DNA from 2 places in the Variovorax sp. KBS0712 genome. Region 2 is predicted to be linked to the other one. Evidence: predicted binding sites of a transcription regulator. Region 2 holds the regulator's gene; the other holds the start of a gene.

Region 1 (10,624 bases), on a different contig from region 2:
CACCACCATCTACGTCACGCACGACCAGGTCGAGGCCATGACGCTGGCCGACCGCGTGGTGGTGCTGAAAGACGGGCTCATCGAACAGGTCGGCACGCCGCTGGAGCTGTACGACCGCCCCGCCAACCAGTTCGTCGCGCAGTTCATCGGCATGCCGTCGATGAACATGGTGGCGGCGAGTGCCATTCCGAGTTTTTCCGCCGCCACCGGCGGGCGCCTGCCGAGCGACGGCTTCCTGGGCGTGCGCCCCGAAGGCCTGCGCGTGCATCCGAAGCAGGGCGCGGCCGCCGGCGTGCCGGGCCGTGTCGAGCTCATCGAGGCGCTGGGCGCCGACACGCTGATCCACGTGGACGTGGGCGGCGTGCCGCTCATCGCGCGCCAGAACGAACGCACGCCGCTGCAGGCCGGCGACGACGTGGCGGTCGAGCTCGACCCGTCCGTGCTGCACCTGTTCAGCCGCGAAGGCCGCGCCGTCGCCGCCTGATCCGACGACCCTTACTTTCAACGGACCTTCCCCGTGACCCTCGCAGCAGCGGGCCTCGTGCCCACCCCACCGGCGCCTTCGGAATTCACGGTGCTTCACCTCGGCCTCGGCTCGTTCCATCGCGCCCATCAGGCCGTCTACCTGCAGCGGCTGATCGATGCGGGCGACACCCGCTGGTCGCTGTCGGGCGCCAACATCCGGCCCGACATGGCCGAGGTGGTCGCGGCGTTGCAGGCCCAGGGCGGGCGCTACACGCTCGAGACGGTGTCGCCCGCGGGCGAGTACCGCTACGAGCAGATCGAGGGGATCCGCGAGGTGCTGCCCTACGAGCCCTCGCTGGCCCCGGTGATCGCACGCGGCGCCGCGCCGTCCACGCGCATCGTCTCCTTCACCGTGACCGAGGCCGGCTACTACCTCGACACCAAGGGCAAGCTCGACCTGTCGTTCGCCGATCTCGCGGCCGACATCGAACGCGCGCGGCGCGGCGAGGCCGGCGAGACGATCTACGGCGCGGTCTGCGCGATCCTGCGGGCACGGCGCGCCGCGCAGGCGGGCCCCGTGACGCTGCTGAACTGCGACAACCTGCGCCACAACGGCGACCGCTTTCGCGCGGGCCTGCTCGAGTTCATCGCGCTCGTCGGCGACGCGCCGCTGCAGGCCTGGGTCGATGCCAACACCCGCTGCCCGAACGCGATGGTCGACCGCATCACGCCGCGCCCGCCGCCCGAGCTGCGCGCGCGCGTGCGCGCCGCCACGGGCCGCGACGACGGCGCGGCGGTCACGGGCGAGAGCTTCATCCAGTGGGTGATCGAAGACGACTTCATCGCCGGCCGGCCCGACTGGGGGCGCGTGGGCGTCGAGCTGGTCGAGTCGGTGCAGCCTTACGAAGAGGCCAAGATCCGCATCCTCAACGCCACGCACAGCTGCATCGCCTGGGCCGGCACGCTGGCGGGGCTGGGCTTCATCCACGAAGGCACGCACGACGCGGCCATCCGCCGCATGGCCTTCGACTACGTGACCGACGACGTCATCCCGTGCCTGAGCCCCAGCCCCATCGACCTGGCGGCCTACCGCGACGTGGTGCTCGACCGCTTCGGCAACCCGGCGATCCGCGACACCAACCAGCGCGTGGCGGCCGACGGCTTCTCGAAGATCCCGGGCTTCATCGCGCCGACCGTGCGCGAGCGGCTGGCGGCCGGGCAGGGCATCGACAGCGTGGCGATGCTGCCCGCGCTGTTCCTGGCCTTCCTGCAGCGCTGGCACCGGGGCACGCTGCCCTATGCCTACCAGGACCAGAGCATGGACGACGCCGCCGCGCATGCCATCTGCGACGCGGCCGATCCGGTGGCGGCACTGTGCGCCGATGCCGGGCTGTGGGGCAGCCTCGCGGGCGACGCGCGGCTGGTCGATGCGGTGCGCCGTGCCGGTGCGCGCGTGGCGCGCTTCATCGAAGCGAAGGGCGCCTCATGAGCGGCCGCCTGCAAGACCGCCATGTGCTACTGACCGGTGCTGGCGGCGGCATCGGCCTGGCGGTCGCCGAGGCCTGCATCGCCGAGGGCGCGCGCTGCAGCGTGATCGACCGCGCGACCGCCGCGCCCGAGGCCGTGCGCGCGCTGCAGCAAGCCCACCCCGACACGCTCGCCTACATCGCGGCCGACGTGACCGACACGCAGGCCATCGCGCACATGCTGGCCGAGGCGCAGGTCGCCTTCGGTCCCGTCCACACGCTGTTCAACAACGCCGCCGTGTTCGACCTCGCGCCGCTGCTCGACAGCGACGAGGCCTCGTTCGACCGGCTCTTCGCGGTCAACGTGAAGGGCATGTTCTTCGTGATGCAGGCCGTGCTGCGCCACATGGTCGAGGCCGGCACGCCGGGCGCGTCGGTCATCAACATGGCCTCGCAGGCCGGGCGCCGCGGCGAGGCGCTGGTGTCGCACTACTGCGCGACCAAGGCGGCCGTCATCAGCTACACGCAGAGCGCCGCGCTGGCCATGGCGCCGCACGGCATCCGCGTCAACGGCATCGCCCCCGGTGTGGTCGACACGCCGATGTGGGACCATGTCGACAGCCTGTTCGCCAAGGCCGAAGGGCTGGCGCCGGGCGAGAAGAAGCGGCGTGTCGGCCTCGCCGTGCCGCTCGGGCGCATGGGCGTGCCGGGCGACATCGCCGGGGCGGCGGTGTTTCTCGCCAGCGACGAGGCGCGCTACATCACTGCGCAGACCCTCAATGTCGACGGCGGCAATGTCATGAGCTGAACCCACCTTCCTTTCGCATGAACGACGACTTCCACCTGTACCTCGACAGCGCCGACCTGGCCGAGCTGCAGGCCTGCCTGCCGCACCCGGTGGTGCACGGCGTGACGACCAACCCGACGCTGCTGCAACGCGCCGGCGTGGGGCGCGCCGATGTGCCCGGTCTGCTGAAGCGTTGCATCGACCTGGGCGCGCGCCAGGTGCAGGCCCAGGTGCATTCGAGCGAGGTCGACGGCATGCTGGAAGACGCCGCCGTCCTGCTGCCGCAGTTCGACCCCGGCCAGCTCGTCATCAAGATTCCCGCCACGCGCCAGGGCCTGGACGCCGGCGCGCGACTCATCGCCCAGGGCGTGCCTGTGACGTGGACCGCCGTGTACGCGCCCGAGCAGGCGCACTTCGCCGCGCAGCTGGGCGCGGCCTATGCGGCGCCGTACCTCGGGAGGCTCGAAGACGCCGGCATCGACGGGCTGGCGCTCATCGCGCAGATGCAGTCGCTGGTGGCGCAACGGCCTTCTTCGGGCACGCGGCTGCTGGTGGCGAGCATCCGTTCGCGCGCGGCCTACCTGGCGCTGCTGGGGCTGGGCGTGGGCGCCATCACCATCCCGCCGCGCCTCTTTGCCGAGCTGCTCGACCATCCCGCCACCCTGGCTGCCGAAGCGGGTTTCCTGGCCGACGCCCGCGCCTTGCCCTGACAGAAGAAGAAAATCCAAGCACCATGCGCATTGCACTCACGGGCGAGGCCCTGATCGATTTCACCGCCGCCGAAGGTGGCACCTTGGCGTTCCTCGGCCATGAAGGCGGCTCGCCGCTGAACACGGCCGTGGCCTGCGCGCGGCTGGGGCAGCCGACCGGCTTTCTCACGCAGCTGTCGACCGACCTGTTCGGCGAGCGGCTGGTGGCTTTTCTCGAACGCAACGGCGTCGACACCCGGCTCATCCTGCGCAGCGACGCGCCGTCGACGCTGGCCTTTGTCGAGCGCACGCCGCAAACCAACCGCTACGCCTTCTACACACGCGGCAGTGCCGACGCCACCTGGGCGCCCGAGCCGCTGCCGCAGCTGCCGGCGGAATGCCGCTTCCTGCACTTCGGCTCGATCTCGCTGCTGCAGGAGCCGGCGTCGTCGCGCATCGCCGACCTCGTGGCCGCCCACACGAGGCGCTGCGTGATCGTGTTCGATCCCAACGTGCGGCCCAGCCTGATCCCGGACATGGCCGCCTACCGCGCCCGCGTCAGCGAGTGGTTCGCCATGGCCGACCTGGTCAAGCTCAGTGACGAAGACGCCGCGCTGCTCGCCCCCGGACGGCCGGTCGATGCGCTCGCGGCCGAGTGCCTCACGGCCGGCGCGCGCGCCGTGATCGTCACGCGCGGCGGTGCCGGCGCCACGCTGTGGCGCACCGGCAGCGCGCCGCTCACCGTGGCCGCGCCGCGCGTCGAGGTGGTCGACACCATCGGTGCGGGCGACACCTTCACCGCCGGGCTGTCCGTGGCGCTGCTGGCGCATGGCGTCGAGCATCCGGCGCAACTGGCCGAACTCGGCGACGACGCCTGGCGCGCCGTGATGCGCTTTGCCGCCACCGCCGCGGCCCTGAACTGCACCCGCGAGGGCGCCGATCCACCGACGCTGGAAGCCGTTCGCACGGCGCTTTCGCAGGAAGACAACGAGGCCGTCGCTTCCCGGCCCTGATCGATCCGTGCCGCCATGACCACGACCACCCGCAAACGCGCGATCCCTCGTCAACGCCAACCCGAGCTGGAGCGCGATTTCGCGCGCTCCCCGTCGCTGGGCTACGAGGCCCCGGAAGAAACCGGCCTGGTGCGCTGCCTCGCGCACGGCTTTCCGAGCCCGCTGGTGCGATGGCACTTCCATGAAGACTATGAGCTGCACCTGATCACCGAGACCTCGGGCAAGGCCTTCATCGGCGACTGGATCGGCCCGTTCCAGCCCGGGCATCTCGTGCTGTGCGGGCCGCGCCTGCCGCACAACTGGATCTCGCTCGATGTGCCCGAGGAAGGCGCCGCCGGGCGCGACCGCGTGATCCAGTTCCGCCACGAGCCCATCGAGCGCGCGGCGGCCGAGATTCCCGAGCTGCGCGACGTGATGCCGCTGCTCGACCGCGCGCGCCACGGCATCGAGTTCTTCGGCATGTCGGCGCAGGCGCTGGCGCACTGGGACGCCATCAAGGCCGCGCGTGGCGTGCGCCGCCTGGGCCTGTTCTGCGAGTTCATGGCCGACCTGGCGCAGTGCACCGACTACCGGCTGCTGTCGAGCGTGCAGATGCAGGGCGTGCAGGGCAGCGACGGCGATGCGCAGGTCGACCAGATCAACGACATCGTGAACCGCATCACGAACAACATGACCGACTCGATCTCGATGTCGGACGTCGCCGCCGAGCTGGGCATGAGCGAGAGCCGCTTCAGCCGCTTCTTCCGCCGCTCGACCGGCAACAGCTTCACCGACTTCGTGAACCGCGTGCGCATCAACAGCGCCTGCCACCTGCTGATGCAGACCGACCACTACGTGACCGACATCTGCTACCAGGTGGGCTTCAACAACGTGGCGAACTTCAACCGGCGCTTTCTCGAAATCAAGGGCATGACGCCGAGCGAGTTCAGGCGCCAGGCCGACACGCGCTTCGGCTGACTTCTTTCAAGGCGAACGCGCCCGCTCCGAAGGCGCCATCAGGGAGACCATCTTGTATCTGGGACTCGACCTCGGCACGTCCGAGCTCAAGGCATTGCTGCTCGCGGACGATCACCGCATCGTCGGCGTGGCACGCGCGCCGCTCACGGTCGACCGGCCGCAGCCGCTGTGGTCCGAGCAGGCGCCCGCCCAATGGTGGCAGGCGCTCGAGGCGGTCATGGCCGAGCTGCGCACCACGCACGCCGAGGCGCTGCCGCAGGTGCGCGCCATCGGCTTGTCGGGCCAGATGCACGGCGCCACGCTGCTCGACGCGGTGGGCGAGGTGCTGCGCCCGGCCATCCTCTGGAACGACGGCCGCAGCGGTGCGCAGTGCGAGGCGCTCACGCGCGCCGTGCCGCGCCTGGGCGAGATCGCGGGCAACCTCGCGATGCCCGGCTTCACCGCGCCCAAGCTGCTGTGGGTGCGCGAGCACGAGCCCGAGGTCTTCGCCCGCATGGCGCGCGTGCTGCTGCCGAAGGACTGGCTGCGCTTCATGCTCAGCGGCGAGGCGGTCAGCGAGATGTCGGACGCGGCGGGCACGCTGTGGCTCGACGTGGGCGCGCGCGACTGGTCCGACGAACTGCTCGCCGCCACGGGGCTCACGCGCGCTCACATGCCGCGGCTGGTCGAAGGCAGTGAAGTCTCCGCGCTGCTCAAGCCGAAACTGGCGGCGCGCTGGGGGCTGCGCGAGGGCGTGAAGATCGCCGGCGGCGCGGGCGACAACGCCGCCAGCGCGGTCGGCATGGGGCTCGTGGAGCCGGGGCAGGGCTTCGTCTCGCTCGGCACCTCGGGCGTGGTGTTCGTCTCGACCGACCGCTTTTTGCCGAACCCCGCGCAGGCGATGCATGCCTTCTGCCATGCGCTGCCCAAGCGCTGGCACCAGATGTCGGTGATGCTCTCGGCCGCGAGTGCAGTGAGCTGGGCAGCGAAGACCTTCAAGTTCGTGGACGAGGCGGCGCTGCTCGAAGCCGCGGCCTCGGTTGCGCTGGCGGACCGGGGGCGTTGCCCGCTGTTCCTGCCGTACCTGTCGGGCGAGCGCTCGCCGCACAACAACCCGAATGCGCAAGGGGTGCTGTTCGGCCTGACGCATGCGCACGGCCCCGCGGAGATTGCCTACGCCGTGGTCGAGGGCGTGAGCTTCGGGCTGCGCGATGGCTTCGACACGCTGCGCCTGCCGGTCGACATGCCGCTGCGCGAAGTCGCGCTGGTGGGCGGCGGTGCGCGCAGCATCTGGTGGGGCCAGTTGCTGGCCGACATCTTCCAGGTGCCGTTGACGCTGTATGCGGGCAGCGAGACCGGCGGTGCGCTCGGTGCGGCGCGGTTGGCGTGGCTGGCCGATGGAGGTGCTGTGGCAGAGGTGTGCACGCTGCCGCCGGTGAAGCAGACGCTGACGCCTTCCTCCGAAGGCGCTGGCGCACACAAGACGCGTCATGCGCGATTCCAGGTGCTCTACATGGCGCTGCGCGACCAGTTCCGCTGAACCTTCCGCACAAAGAAAAAGGGCCGCTTTCGCGGCCCTTTTTACTTTGGTGAGCAGAGCTCAGCCGGGCATTACATGCCCATGCCGCCCATGCCGCCCATGCCACCCATGTCGGGCATGCCACCGCCGCCGGCGCCGGACTCGTCCTTGGGTGCGTCAGCAACCATGGCTTCGGTCGTCAGCAGCAGCGAGGACACCGAAGCGGCGTTCTGCAGTGCGGTGCGGGTGACCTTCGTCGGGTCCAGGATGCCCAGCTCGAGCATGTCGCCGTACGTGTCGTTCGCAGCGTTGAAGCCGTAGTTGCCCTTGCCGGCCAGCACAGCGTTCACCACCACCGAGGCTTCGCCGCCGGCGTTGTTCACGATTTCGCGCAGGGGCGCTTCGATGGCCTTCAGCACCAGCTTGATGCCGGCTTCTTGATCAGCGTTGTCGCCCTTGACCGACTCGCCCACGGCTTGCTTGGCACGCAGCAGAGCCACGCCGCCACCAGCCACAACGCCTTCTTCCACTGCAGCGCGGGTGGCGTGCAGGGCGTCTTCGACGCGAGCCTTCTTTTCCTTCATTTCGACTTCGGTGGCAGCGCCAACCTTGATCACTGCCACGCCGCCGGCCAGCTTGGCCACGCGCTCTTGCAGCTTTTCACGGTCGTAGTCGCTGGTCGCTTCTTCGATCTGAACGCGAACTTGCTTCACGCGGGCTTCGATGTCACCAGCAGCGCCAGCGCCGTCGATGATGATCGTGTTTTCCTTGCCCACTTCGATGCGCTTGGCTTGACCCAGGTCGGCCAGCGTCACCTTTTCGAGCGTCAGGCCCACTTCTTCAGCGATGACCTTGCCGCCCGTCAGGATGGCGATGTCTTCCAGCATGGCCTTGCGGCGGTCGCCGAAGCCAGGGGCCTTCACAGCCACGACCTTCAGGATGCCGCGGATCGTGTTCACGACCAAGGTAGCCAGGGCTTCGCCTTCGACTTCTTCGGCAATGATCAGCAGCGGACGGCCAGCCTTGGCGACTTGCTCCAGCACCGGCAGCAGGTCACGGATGTTGCTGATCTTCTTGTCGAACAGCAGCACGAAGGGGTTGTCCAACAGCGCCGATTGCTTCTCGGGGTTGTTGATGAAGTAGGGCGACAGGTAGCCGCGGTCGAACTGCATGCCTTCGACGACGTCGAGTTCGCTGTCCAGCGACTTGCCGTCTTCCACGGTGATCACGCCTTCCTTGCCGACCTTGTCCATCGCGTCAGCGATGAGCTTGCCGATGGTTTCGTCGCTGTTGGCCGAGATGGAGCCGACTTGCGCGATTTCCTTGGAGGTGGTGGTGGGCTTGGAAGCCTTCTTCAGCTCGGCGACCAGGGCCGTGACAGCCTTGTCGATGCCGCGCTTCAGGTCCATCGGGTTCATGCCGGCAGCCACCAGCTTGAAACCTTCGCGAACGATGGCTTGGGCCAGGACCGTGGCGGTCGTGGTGCCGTCACCAGCGTTGTCGCTGGTCTTGGAGGCCACTTCCTTCACGAGCTGGGCGCCCATGTTCTGCAGCTTGTCCTTGAGTTCGATTTCCTTGGCCACGGACACACCGTCCTTGGTCACGGTGGGGGCGCCGAACGAACGCTCGAGCACCACGTTGCGGCCCTTGGGGCCCAGGGTCACTTTGACTGCGTTGGCCAGGATGTTGACACCCTCGACCATGCGTGCGCGGGCTTCGCCGCCGAAGACTACGTCTTTTGCTGCCATGATGAATTAACTCCGAATGGATTGGATTGGATGGGATCGAAAGGGAGGAGAAGAATTACTTCTCGACGACTGCGAACAGGTCGTCTTCCTTCATCACGAGCAGTTCGTCGCCATCGACCTTGACGGTCTGGCCGCTGTACTTGCCGAACAGGACGCGGTCGCCGACCTTGACGGTCAGTGCGGCCAGTTCGCCCTTGTCGTTGCGCTTGCCCGGGCCCACGGCCAGGACTTCACCCTGATCGGGCTTTTCGGCGGCTGCGTCGGGGATGACGATGCCAGAGGCGGTCTTGGTTTCGCTGTCAACACGCTTGACGATCACGCGATCGGCCAAAGGACGAAGTTTCATTGCATCTCCTGGAAGGGTAAGAAACGGGTTTGTTTGTGGTCGGGCGCCGGAGAAACCGGCGACCTGTCGACTGGATGGGAGGGCTGTTAGCACTCGTCAGCAGCGAGTGCTAATCATAAGGGCATTCGATGACCTTTCAAGGGCGGCGCCCTTGCCGCCGTTTGGCACCGCCGTGCTTTTCCGGAGAAACACCGGGTGGCCGGGTGCCTTCGGCCGGGACGCTTTGGGATATTTTGCCCGGGCAAAATAAGGCGATGCCCATGTCGCCGACGCACGGAGGTCGCGCGCGCAGATTGCTTTTTTGTAATCCGGGTGATCGGTGGTGGACGGGCTTGGCTTCCTAGAGTCGCGGCATCCCGGCAACCTCCAAGGACACCATGACACACACCTTCCGCAACACCGTTTTCGCCGCAGGAGCCGCACTGGCCGCTGCCGGCGCCTTTGCCTCGGGCACCCATGCCGGTGGCCACGGCCACGATGCCGAAGCCGCCGTCGGCAAGCCCGGCGTGGCCGCCAAGGTGACGCGCACGGTCCAGGTCGACATGACGGACTCGATGCGCTTCACCCCGGCGGACATCAAGGTCAAGCAGGGGGAGACGGTGCGCTTCGTCGTCAAGAACTCCGGCGTCCTGAAGCACGAGCTCGTGCTCGGGACCGAGAAGGCGCTGCTGGCGCACTACGAGGCCATGAAGAAGAATCCCGAGATGGAGCACGCCGATCCGAACATGGTCACGCTGGCCGCGGGCAAGACCGGCGAGATCGTCTGGCAGTTCACCCAGGCCGGCAAGGTCGACTTCGGCTGCCTGCAGCCGGGCCACTACGACGCCGGAATGAAGGGCGCGGTGCTGGTGGGCAAGGCCGGCAAGTGAGCGCCATGCGTGCGCGTCTTTCACGCGCCGGCCGCCATGCCGGCGCTTTTTCTTCAAGGGTATCGCGCGACAGGGCTTGACCTTCACATCGTGTCAACCTGGACACTGATCGCTTCCCCCTCAAGGGCTTCCCCCTTTCCTGTCGGAGAACGCGAATGAACGACACGTCCACCAGGCACGCAGGACACCCCCACGGTCATCACGACCACCACGATCACCACGCATCGCACGGGCATGCGCCCGCGGGCCCTGCGCAGCCCGCTGCGGAGGGCACGGTCTACACCTGCCCCATGCACCCGGAGATCCGGCAGGGCCACCCGGGCAACTGCCCCAAGTGCGGCATGACGCTGGAGCCCGAGATGCCGACCCTCGACGAGGGCGAAGATCCCGAGCTGAAAGACTTCAAGCGGCGCTTCTTCTGGACGCTGCCGCTCAGCGTCGCCGTCACCGTGCTCGCCATGGCCGGCCACCGCCTGCAGTGGTTCGAGATGGGCACGCAAAGCTGGATCGAGCTCGTGCTCACTGTTCCCATCGTGCTGTGGGCCGGGTGGCCGTTCTTTGTGCGCGCGGTGCAGTCGGTGGCGAACCGCAGCCCGAACATGTGGACCCTGATCGGCCTGGGCACGGCCGCCGCCTTTGCCTACAGCGTCGTGGCCACGGTGGCGCCCGGCGTGTTCCCCGCGTCGTTCGTGTCGATGGGGCGCGTGTCGGTGTACTTCGAAGCGGCCGCGGTGATCATTTCGCTCACCTTGCTGGGCCAGATCCTCGAACTCAAGGCGCGCTCGC
Region 2 (10,624 bases):
CTCTGACCTGGCGCTCTCGGTCGAGGACGATGACGACGACACCCACGGCCGCGCGACCCACGTCAAACACCTCAAGAAGGAGCATGGCGTCCGCGTGCACCTCCACCGCTGCAAGCAGGTGGAAGTGCAAGTTCGCTTCGGCGCCGAGGTCGTACACCACAAGTTCCGCCCGGCGACTACCGTCGGCCGCGTGCGCCTGTGGGCCGGCGAGAAGTTCGACATGGCTCCGGGCGACATCGCCGAGCACGTCCTGCAGATTGCCGGCACGACCGAGCAGCCCGACGTGGACATCCACATCGGCACGCTGACCAAGTGCCCGCAGTGCTCGGTGACCTTCGACCTGGTGCCCGCGCACCGCATCAACGGCTAAGGGGCGAGGTGTGGCACCGGACGAGCAATCGCTGCGTGCCGACCTCGCGTCGGCGCGCTTTCTTTCGGGCGAAGACCGCAACCGCTGGCAATTCAAGAAGCTGGAGTGGCCCTTCGCCTACATCAACGTCATCGCCCGCGACCGGCGCGAGTACACGCTGCGCCTGGACTGCAGCGGCTTCCCGACGACGCCGCCCACGGGCACGTTCTGGGATCTGTCGACGAATAGCAAGCTGACTTTCGACAAGTGGCCCCAAGGCGGCGAGCGCCTGCAACTAGCCTTTAAGCCCGGCTGGAAGAACGGCGATGCGCTCTACATCCCCTGCGACCGCGAAAGCATCGTCGGCCACGACTGCTGGTTCGCCCAGTACCCGCAACTCATCTGGAAGCCCGCCAAGGGCATCAGCCACTACCTGGAGGTGGTCCATGAACTTCTTCAAAGCCGCGACTACGCCTGCGCCCCTGCTTGAGTTGCCGGCCGCGCTTTGGGCGGAGCTGATGGCCCACCTGCGTGCGCAAGGCGCCGGCGTCCGCGAAAGCGGCGCCTTCCTCCTTGGGCGCAAGACTGACGCCGGCCGCATGGTCCAGCGCTTCGTGCCCTACGAGCAGCTGCAACCCGACGCGTTCAGCAACGACTACGTGTCCCTGAAGGCCGACAGCTTCGCCAAGCTCTGGGAGGTCTGCCGCGCCACCGGCATGACCGTCGTGGCCGACGTCCACACGCACCCCTTCGGGCCCGGCCAGAGCCATTCGGACCGCACGAACCCCATGGTCGCGTTGAAGGGACACATCGCCCTCATAGTGCCGCGATTCGCCAAGGGTAACCCGCGCCCGTGCGACCTCGGGCTCTATGTCTACCAAGGCAACCATCACTGGGCTTCGTATTCGGGCTCCGATGTCGACCGCCTCCTGCGACTTACCGATGTTGGAGTTTTCCAATGACCGAGTTCAACGCTGATTCCATGCACCGGCTGGCCAAGATGGCCCTGGACGCCGGCGAGGTCGCCTCTCCCGAGGAGGCTGTGGCGCTGTTCTCCCGCTACCGGCTGCGCATCCACCTCGGCCATGGCTGGGCCAACACGCTGGCCGGCCAGGCCTGCTTCTTGACCGCGCTGAATACGGCCGTGCGCGCCTTCCTTGGCGGCGTCGAGGTCTACGGCGACCTGGGCTTCACGCTTGACGTCCCGCTGTACCAGGGGCGAGGCGCACGAGCCGTCGCCGAAGAGCTGGGTGCGGCCGTCGCCAACAGCGCCACCACGAATCTGCCGACTCTCGTGCTCGGCGCCGCCCCCGAGGGAGCGCTGCCGGCCTTCTGCGTTCAGCTCAGCTGGGACCACTGGCGCTTCGAGATTACGCCCGTCAGTGCCGGCGGCGGGCTGCCCTGCGCTGACGACAATTCGCTCGCCGGCATCGGCGCCGCGGCGCTGGGCGTCAACGAGGCCTTCATGCATGTCCGCGGCGACCTGGCCGAGGCCGGCCACCGCAGTGTCGGCATGTCGCTCTGGACCCCTCTGGCTGTTGCCGACTGGCGCGACGACGCGCATGAGGGTCCCGAGCTCGCCTACCTGCCGAAGTCTCTTTGGCTGGTCGGCCTGGGCCATCTTGGTCAAGCCTATGCGTGGACGCTGGGTATGCTGCCGTACCCGGTCGACGGTCGCCCGCACCTGGTGCTCCAGGACTTCGACAAGGCCGCCAAATCCAACCTCAGCACCTGCTTGCTACTGTGGTCGGCCGACCTGCTCAAGCCGAAGGTCAGGGCAGTGGCGAGCCGCCTTGAGGCTGCCGGCTTCACCACCGCGCTGGTCGAGCGCCGGTTCGGCCCTGGACATCGGGTCGTCGTCGACGAGCCGACCACGGCGCTCTTCGGCGTCGACAATGTGGCCGCGCGCCGCGACCTCGATACGGCCGAGTTCTCGCTGGTCGTTGAGACCGGGCTGGGCAGCGGCTACCGCGACTTCCGGAATATCCGCCTGCACACCTTCCCGGGCTCGCGTCTGCCGTCCCAAATCTGGACGGCCGAATCCACCGCGCAAGCCACCGCCGAGCTGAACGACACCTACAAGAAGTTGGCTGACGAGCGCAACGACATCTGCGGGATGACGCTGCTGGCCTCGCGCGCCGTGGCCACGCCTTTTGTTGGCGTCCTGGCAGCGGTGCTGGCCTTGTCCGAGGTGATTCGCCCGCTCCACGGCGGCTTGGTCTACTCCACCTTGGACGTGCAGCTGAAGAGCCTGCGTCATCGCACTGGCGCAGCACCTGCCCCCTACCAAGGGCTACAGACGGCCTTCGTTCAAGCCGAGAAGCGGTCGGCCGGACCCGCGCAGGAGGCCGCGTGAGCAGGCGTCCCTACCGCCGTCGACGCCGCGACAGCCTTTCCTCTGCGGTGGACGACACCGCACACATCGCCGCGAGGTTCGGCCCCGTCGGTGCCCTCTGGACGGGCGTGATTGGCTTCGCCGTCTTCTACGCGGCGTTACCGGCTTGCATGATGGCCTGGATCGCGGACCGTAAGGCCACCCTGAAGGGCCCAGCCGCGGCGGCCTTCGCGAACTTGCTGGACCAGGTCATGTGGCACCGCTTCATATCGCCCTGTCAGTGGGCCGGCGTCGCCATCCTGTTGGTGTGCTCGGCCATCGCCATCTGGAAGCACCTTGGCCAGGCTGACCTCGATGGCGACGACGTGACCTTCCTGAGCGCTGCGTCGAAAGCCGTCAGCCGCTTGATTGGGCATTGAACGCGTCAGGCGCCGATGCCGGCTGCTTGCATGAGCACCCTACGAACCGCTCTCACGACGCCGGCTACGGCATCTGGTGATTCGCGCAATGCCTCCGTCAGTTCCAGCTGCACACCGGCCTTGCTCTTGCCCTGGTTGCAAATGTTGGTTGAGGCGGTGCCGGTGAAATCGTGCCCCTCTAGCCTGGCCCGGACGCCCTCCGCTTCGAGGGCTTCAGCGATAAGCACCGCAAGCGCTTTGTCACGGCCACCGAGCAGAACTTCCACCTCACCTTCCTTGCAGCCATGAACGGTAACGACCTGGTCGCAGTCAGCTATGAGCTCAAGGCACTTTCGCTCGTCAAAGTACTCGCTGGTGAGATGCAGTGCCTTATAGTTATTGGACTTCCGAATACCCTCGAACAGGTAGCAGGAAAATTCCTGGCCAGCGATGTCCGATGCAATCTGCGAGGTCGGCGGTTCGATAGCACCGCCGTGCGGCGCTACCACTGCGATGTGCGGGTGGAGGCCGGACCGCTTCTTGATGCTGTAGTCGACGCCTTCCTTGTAGGCCGCCGCCAAATCCGCAAAAGACTTGAAGGTCTTGGCGAGGACGAGAGAGGCGGCCATCGGCCCAGTTTAGTCGCAGTCCCCAGCTCAGTCTTCCGCACTGAAGTTCCCCGTCGCAACCCCATTGCGCCCAGCACGCTTGACCGCAAGCTGCGTCTCATCTGCCACCCGCATCAGTTGTGCGAAAGACCTTCGAGGGACAGTATGTGCCGCGCCGACGCTGACCGTGAGCAATGCCCGCCAGTAGCCATACTTTGTCGAGTTGGAGCCGGGCCCGCGATGACCCGCCGGCCGCAGCTCGTCGAACTTGCGGTCGCGCTCGAACCGCGAGCCAGCTTGCGGGGCCTTCGGTTCTGCGGCGGCAACTGCCGGTCGCATGCATCTGCGCCGACCGGCAGGTATCGGGCAGGACGTTTCGAACGTCGACTGACTCCTGTGGGCCCGTTCACGACGGCGGCGCGACCGGCTACAGTCGGCCGATTGTGTTGAAAAACTCGCCTCGAATCTTGCCTGCGTTGGCGATCGCACAGGATTCGCAATCGAGTTAACGAAGCGAGAGCGCGCAGCACGCCGCTGCGTTCACCTCACACGCTTTTCACGGCTGCATGTCCTTCAATTGGCATCAACCACTTGGCCATCCGCCGCAGATTCTGGGCTGTAGCCGCCAGCAGGAACTCGTCCTGCGCACCACTGAGCCCGCGAAGCCGGAGCCGATCCAGCTTCATGATGCGCTTGAGGTGCGCGAACAGCATCTCCACTTTCTTGCGATCCCTGCGTGACTGGCTGTACTCCGGTGTCCTTGCAATGGATCGTGCCGTCTCGCGTGCACCTTCATGGACGCTTCTCGCGATCTTGCGGAATGGCGTGTTCGGGCAGCACCGATCTTTCATCGCACAGCCGACGCAGTCTGACTGACTCGCTCGGTAGATCACCGTGTCGGCCTTCGTGACGTGGCTGCGCGGGATCGTGAATCGGCGTCGTTCATTACGCAGCGCATGGCCTTCGGGGCATACGTACTCATTGCGCTCTGGTTCCCACTCGAACTCGCCGATCGACAGGCTGCCGTCCTTGCGGGCCGTCTTGTCCCACACGGGCACATGAGGTTCGATCTGCTTGTCTTCAACCATCCAACCAAGCAGCGGTGCAGTGCCGTACGCCGTATCACCCACAAGCCGTCGCGGCTTGATGTCGAAGCGCTCTTCGACCCGATCGATCATGGTTCGGGTGGAGTCGACCTCCGGTGTGCGATGCGCAGGCGTGGCCTCCACGTCCATGATGATGCCGGCCGACAGATCGATCAGATAGTTGGTCGAGTACGCGTAGAAGGCCGGACCACCCGGTGCTGCGGTCCATTGCGCAGCCGGGTCGGTCGGAGAGATGTTCCTGGATGGTGCCTGCGTGTCGTGCGGCACCTCGGGCGCACCGTCGGCAACCGGATTAGTGGCGTCCAGCGCTTCGAGGTACTCGCGCACCGCACGGCTGCACTGGGTGCCTTGGCGCCACTGCGCAACCTCGGAGGCAGGAACATTGCGCGCGCGGTTAGCGTCGGCCTTGATGACGCTGGCATCGATGGCAAATCCCTCCCCTTGCACCAGCCCTTCGGTCATGCAGCGGTGCAGCACCGCCTCGAAGACGAATCGAAATGCATTGCTCTGGCGGAAGCGGCCATGCCGGTTCTTGGAGAAAGTGGAATGGTCGGGCACCTTGTCCTCCAGGCCCAGGCGACAGAACCATCGGTAGGCCAAGTGGAGATGGACTTCCTCGCACAACCGGCGCTCGGATCGGATGCCCAGGCAGTAGCCGATGACCAGCATGCGGATCATGAGTTCGGGATCAATCGATGGCCGGCCGGTGTGGCTGTAGAACGGCGCAAGATGTTGGCGTAGCTCGCTCAGATCGAGGAAGCGATCAACGCCTCGAAGCAGGTGATCACGCGGGACGTGATCGTCGAGGTTGAATGCGTAGAACAACTGATCTTGAGCGGTGCCTTGACCCATCATGATGCATACCTCCATCGATCACGAAGCGCATGCAAACTGCAAGCCAGCTACGGGGATTCGGGAGAGTTTTTCAACACAATCGGCCGCCTAGAGACGTTACCCGAGCGCTCTACCATCTGAGGCTTGCCAGCTCATCTACCAAAGAGCAGAGCGGCGGCTCCGAGGCACAGGACTGAGATCGGAAAGGCGATACAGATGGCAGCTTCGAACCGAGTAGCGCCGAGCAACAAGTTCTTTCGCCACAGGTGGCCCGCATGGCCTACTAAGCAAGGGGTGCCTAAAAAAATAGCAAAGTAAAAACCAATACCCAACGCACCAATCGGCGTTCCGGTGAACCAACTCCATGCGACGTAAGCGAATGCGCCGTACGACGCAAAAGCAAGAAGCCAGATGAGCAAACGCGAGAAGGACACTAGTGCTCCGAGATTCCGCTTGATTGACTCTTTGTAAAGTCACTCAGGGGGTGAATGCGAAGGCTCGATCGCTGGCCAAGCTTTTTACTTGTGGACTCGACCCCGCTTGAAGCGCAAGAACATGCCTATCGCCAACAAGGTCAGGATGCCTCCCAGAATCAACTGGCCAATGGCCGCAGCCACGGCTGCCCCAGAAATAAGACCGACCGAGACGGCACCTTCAACGAAGTGAAGAACTGCATCTATCTTTGCGCTTGGATAGAGTTTGGCCATACTTTTCAGCGAGATCTCGCCGGTGCCTGGAGATGTCCGACTGTAGTTGGTTTCGTCATGGTCGCGAAGCAGTCACTTGAGGCTTGACGCCTCTACACGTCTGCGAGTGCTTCAGCACAGGTCATTGCGCTCCCCACGCTGCCTGCTGAGGCACAACGCGGTAGCCATCGAGGTCTGCAAACGTGCGATCGCAGCGTCGCCGTCGGTGTTCGATCTTCAGTCACCAGCGGCGTGAACGTCCATTTCGGAGCTGTCTCAGCTTCCGCTTTGGGCCCCTTTGCGACATTCGCATGGCTCCAGAGCGGTCATCTGAGTGCTTGCTCACCACCACACAGCTTCGTCGTCGTTCCCCACAGTAAGCTCCACTCGTTGAACGCAATCTTCTAGGGGAGTGGAGAAAGTGCGAAAGGGAACTCGTCGCAAACCAGTAACGGGATTGAACCTGTTCCAAAAGGCCGAAATTCGTCGAGCCTGGCAGGCCGATCATGTCAAGGCCAGCATTCATGCGCTGATCGGCGACGATGCTCAGGCTCTCGTGCAACAAGCCGGGGCAATCATCTACGGAGTGGTCTCCGCATGCGAGGACGCTGGAATTGATGGAGATGACGCCGATTTGTGTGCCGTGCACGACGCTGCGAAAGCGCTAGTGGGGCTGTCGGCTGAGAACGAAATCCAGGGGGCGGCAAGGGTGCTGATCGTCGACGGCTTGGCGGCATGCGAACGGCTGCAACCGAGGCTGAGCCCCGCGTCGATTCAGCGCGCTGCCGGGGAAGTCCTGAAGGTCAACGAAGAACAGGAAGACTGCGCATAGCCAGAACCATCCCCACAAGTGCCGATGCGAGCAAGTTGCCGACAGTCCGGACTGGCGACGAAACGTGCGGCGCAGTGCGGTTGAATGCAGCAGCATCCGGACCAAATCTGGCAACAATCTGGCAACGGATCGGCCATGAAAAAAGTCCGCTATCTTTTGAATAGCGGACTTCTCAGCATTAACGCGGCTTCGGTGGTAGGCCGTGATGGGCTTGAACCATCGACCAACGGATTATGAGTCCGCTGCTCTAACCAACTGAGCTAACGGCCCACGCGGGCCCGATTCTATGCGCCGCGCGCGGCCGCTTACTTGCGGTGGCTCAGCGCGTTGCTCACCAGCCGCGACGTGATGTCGACGATCTGGATCATGCGGTCGTACGGCATGCGGGTCGGGCCGATCACGCCCAGCGTGCCGACCACCTGGCCGTCGACCTCGTAGTTGGCGCTGACGATGGACAGCTCCTCGAAGGGCACGACCTGGCTTTCGCCGCCGATGAAGATGCGCACGCCCTCGGCCTTGCTCGACACGTCGAGCAACCGCATCAGCTGCGCCTTCTCTTCAAAAAGATCGAAGGCACGCCGCAGCTGCCCCATGTCGCTGGAAAAATCGGTCACTGACAGCAGGTTGCGCTCGCCGGAGATCACGACGTCGTCGGCCTGGGCGTCGGTGAGCACTTCGGAGCTGACCTGCACCGCGGCCTGCATCAACGCAGCGATTTCCCCGCGCAGCTTCTCGACCTCGGACTGCAGGCGGTCGCGCACCTGCTCGATCGTCAGGCCCGCGAAGTGCGCGTTGATGTAGTTCGAGGCCTCGACCAGTTGCGACTGCGAGTAGTCGGATTCCGGAAAGATCACGCGGTTCTGCACGTCGCCGTCGGGCGAGACGATGATCACCAGCAGCCGCCGCTCCGACAGGCGCAGGAATTCGATCTGCTTGAACACCGAGGCGCGGCGCGGCGCCATCACGACGCCCACGAACTGCGACAGGTTCGACAGCAGGTGCGCGGCGTTGGCGATCACCTTCTGCGGCTGGTCGGCCGCCAGGCTCGGCGTGCTCATCTGCTCGCGCTGCGCGGTCAGCATGGTGTCGACGAAGAGCCGGTAGCCGCGCGTGGTCGGCACGCGTCCGGCCGAGGTGTGAGGGCTGGCGATGAGCCCCAGCGCCTCGAGGTCGGACATGACGTTGCGGATGGTCGCAGGCGAGAGATCCAGCCCCGCCGAACGCGAGAGCGTGCGTGATCCGACGGGTTGCCCATCGGCGATGTAACGCTCGACCAGCGTCTTCAACAGCAACTTGGCACGGTCGTCCAGCATTGCAAGATTTTAGTGTTGTAATTTGTGAGCTATGACCTCACGCTTTCGTCACGTCGCCCTGATCGGCAAATACCAGGCTTCCGGCGCCCGGGCGCAAGCCGATGCGCGCGACGGCGTGATGGAGGGCATCGGCGCCTTCCTCGAATCGCAGGGATGCACGGTGTTCGTGGAGCGTTCGTCCTGCGAGGACACCGACGCCCCGCCGCACCCGCGCTACCAGGCGCTGTCGGTAGAAGAAATCGGCCAGCGCTGCGACCTCGGCCTCGTGGTCGGCGGTGACGGCACCATGCTCGGCATCGGCCGGCAGCTCGCGTGCTACGGCATCCCGCTCATCGGCATCAACCGCGGCCGGCTGGGCTTCATCACCGACATCCCGCTGGACAACTACCAGGCCACGCTGATCCCGATGCTGGCCGGCGAATACGAAGAAGACCACCGCAGCCTGATGCACGCGCAGGTGCTCCGCGACGAAGCCGTGGTGTTCGACGCGCTCGCCATGAACGACGTGGTGGTCAACCGCGGCGCCACCTCGGGCATGGTCGAGATGCGCGTGTCGGTGGGCCGCCATTTCGTGGCCAACCAGCGCGCCGACGGGCTGATCATCGCGTCGCCCACGGGCTCGACGGCCTATGCGCTGTCGGCCGGCGGGCCGCTGTTGCATCCGGCGGTGCCGGGCTGGGTGATGGTGCCGATCGCACCGCACACGCTGTCCAACCGCCCCGTGCTGCTGCCCGACGCCGACGAGATCGTGATCGAGCTGGTGAGCGGGCGCGACGCCAGCGCCAATTTCGACATGCAGTCGCTCGCCTCGCTCGCCATCGGCGACCGCGTGGTCGTGCGCCGCTCCGACTTCCGGGTGCGCTTCCTGCACCCGCGCGGCTGGAGCTATTTCGACACGCTGCGGAAAAAACTCCATTGGAACGAAGGGGGCTCCTGAATGAAGGACCACGCCCCCAGCTTGAGGACGAACTGAGATGGCTTTGCGACGCATCGCACTGCGCGACTTCGTGATCGTGCGGTCCCTTGAACTCGATCTGTCGGCCGGCTTCACGGTGCTGACCGGGGAAACCGGCGCTGGCAAGTCCATCCTGATCGACGCACTGCAGCTGGCGCTGGGCAACCGCGCCGACGCCGGCGCCGTGCGCGAAGGCGCCGAGCGACTCGACGTGAGCGCCGAGTTCGACGCCGACCCGGCGCTGGCCGGCTGGCTCGACGAAGGCGGCTTCGAGGCTGGCGACGGCCTGCTGCTGCGCCGCACGGTCGACCTGCAGGGACGCAGCCGCGGCTGGATCAACGGCAGCCCCGCCACCGCCACGCAACTGCGCGAACTCGGCGACCGCCTGCTCGACATCCACGGCCAGCACGCCTGGCAGAGCCTGACCCGCCCCGAGGCCGTGCGCGGCCTGCTCGACGCCTACGCCGGCGCGCGCACCGACGCACTCGACGCCGCCTGGCAGAGCTGGCGCCAGGCGCTCTCGGCGCTCGAACACGCGCGCTCGGCGCAAGACTCGCTGCAGCGCGAGCGCGAGCGGCTGCAATGGCAGATTTCCGAAGTCGCGAAGCTCGCGCCGGGCGCCGACGAGTGGGACGAACTCTCGGCCCACCACTCGCGCATCTCGAACGCGCAGGCGCTCATCGACGCGGCCCAGGGCGCAAGCCAGGCGCTCGAAGACGACGACAACGGCGCCCTCGCCGCCCTCACGCGCGCCGCGACGCTGCTGCAGAACTGCGAACACATCGAGCCCGAGTTCCGCACGCTGGGCGAGGTGCTGGCGTCCTGCGTGGCGCAGGCCTCTGATGCGGCCCACTCGCTGCACGGCTACCTGCGCGACACCGACACCGATCCCAAGACCCTCGCCGAACTCGACGAGCGCATGGGCCTATGGATGTCGCTCGCGCGCCGCTACAAGCGCACGCCCGCCGAGCTGCCCGCGCTGCTGGCCGGCTGGCAGGCGGAGCTGCAGGCACTCGACGCGCAAAGCGATCTCGAAGGCCTGGAACGTGCCGAGCAGAACACCCAGCAGGCCTACATGAAGGAAGCCAAGGCCCTCGGCAAGATCCGCAAGCAGGCGGCGCCGCGCCTGGCCCAGGCCGTCACGCAGGCGATGCAGGGCCTGGGCATGCAGGGCGGGCGTTTCGACGTCGAACTGCAGCCGCTGGCGC

Evidence for each region. Region 2 encodes HrcA, which represses chaperone genes, less so after heat shock. Its sites were predicted from a motif close to TTAGCACTCNNNNNNNNNGAGTGCTAA; they were not measured.
Region 1: a site for HrcA is predicted at 9,056-9,082, ahead of FFI97_RS25820 (co-chaperone GroES). Genes of this name have one in related genera too.

Annotation. Positions count from the first base shown of each region.
Region 1 is NZ_VCCD02000003.1:215,267-225,890, reverse strand. Features, by position in the region: gene FFI97_RS25860 (ABC transporter ATP-binding protein) at 1-484, shown strand, start outside; gene dalD (D-arabinitol 4-dehydrogenase) at 575-1,954, shown strand; gene FFI97_RS25850 (L-iditol 2-dehydrogenase) at 1,951-2,739, shown strand; gene FFI97_RS25845 (transaldolase family protein) at 2,757-3,428, shown strand; gene FFI97_RS25840 (carbohydrate kinase family protein) at 3,452-4,420, shown strand; gene FFI97_RS25835 (AraC family transcriptional regulator) at 4,436-5,377, shown strand; gene xylB (xylulokinase) at 5,430-6,896, shown strand; gene groL (chaperonin GroEL) at 6,968-8,623, opposite strand; gene FFI97_RS25820 (co-chaperone GroES) at 8,679-8,969, opposite strand; gene FFI97_RS25815 (plastocyanin/azurin family copper-binding protein) at 9,347-9,838, shown strand; gene FFI97_RS25810 (copper-transporting P-type ATPase) at 9,994-10,624, shown strand, end outside.
Region 2 is NZ_VCCD02000002.1:571,459-582,082, forward strand. Features, by position in the region: gene FFI97_RS19560 (hypothetical protein) at 1-370, shown strand, start outside; gene FFI97_RS19565 (hypothetical protein) at 381-839, shown strand; gene FFI97_RS19570 (Mov34/MPN/PAD-1 family protein) at 796-1,311, shown strand; gene FFI97_RS19575 (thiamine biosynthesis protein ThiF) at 1,308-2,705, shown strand; gene FFI97_RS19580 (hypothetical protein) at 2,753-3,103, shown strand; gene FFI97_RS19585 (poly-gamma-glutamate hydrolase family protein) at 3,109-3,711, opposite strand; gene FFI97_RS19590 (IS1182 family transposase) at 4,236-5,651, opposite strand; gene FFI97_RS33650 (hypothetical protein) at 6,119-6,424, shown strand; gene FFI97_RS19600 (hypothetical protein) at 6,774-7,148, shown strand; tRNA gene FFI97_RS19605 (tRNA-Ile) at 7,342-7,418, opposite strand; gene hrcA (heat-inducible transcriptional repressor HrcA) at 7,454-8,461, opposite strand; gene FFI97_RS19615 (NAD kinase) at 8,493-9,398, shown strand; gene recN (DNA repair protein RecN) at 9,436-10,624, shown strand, end outside.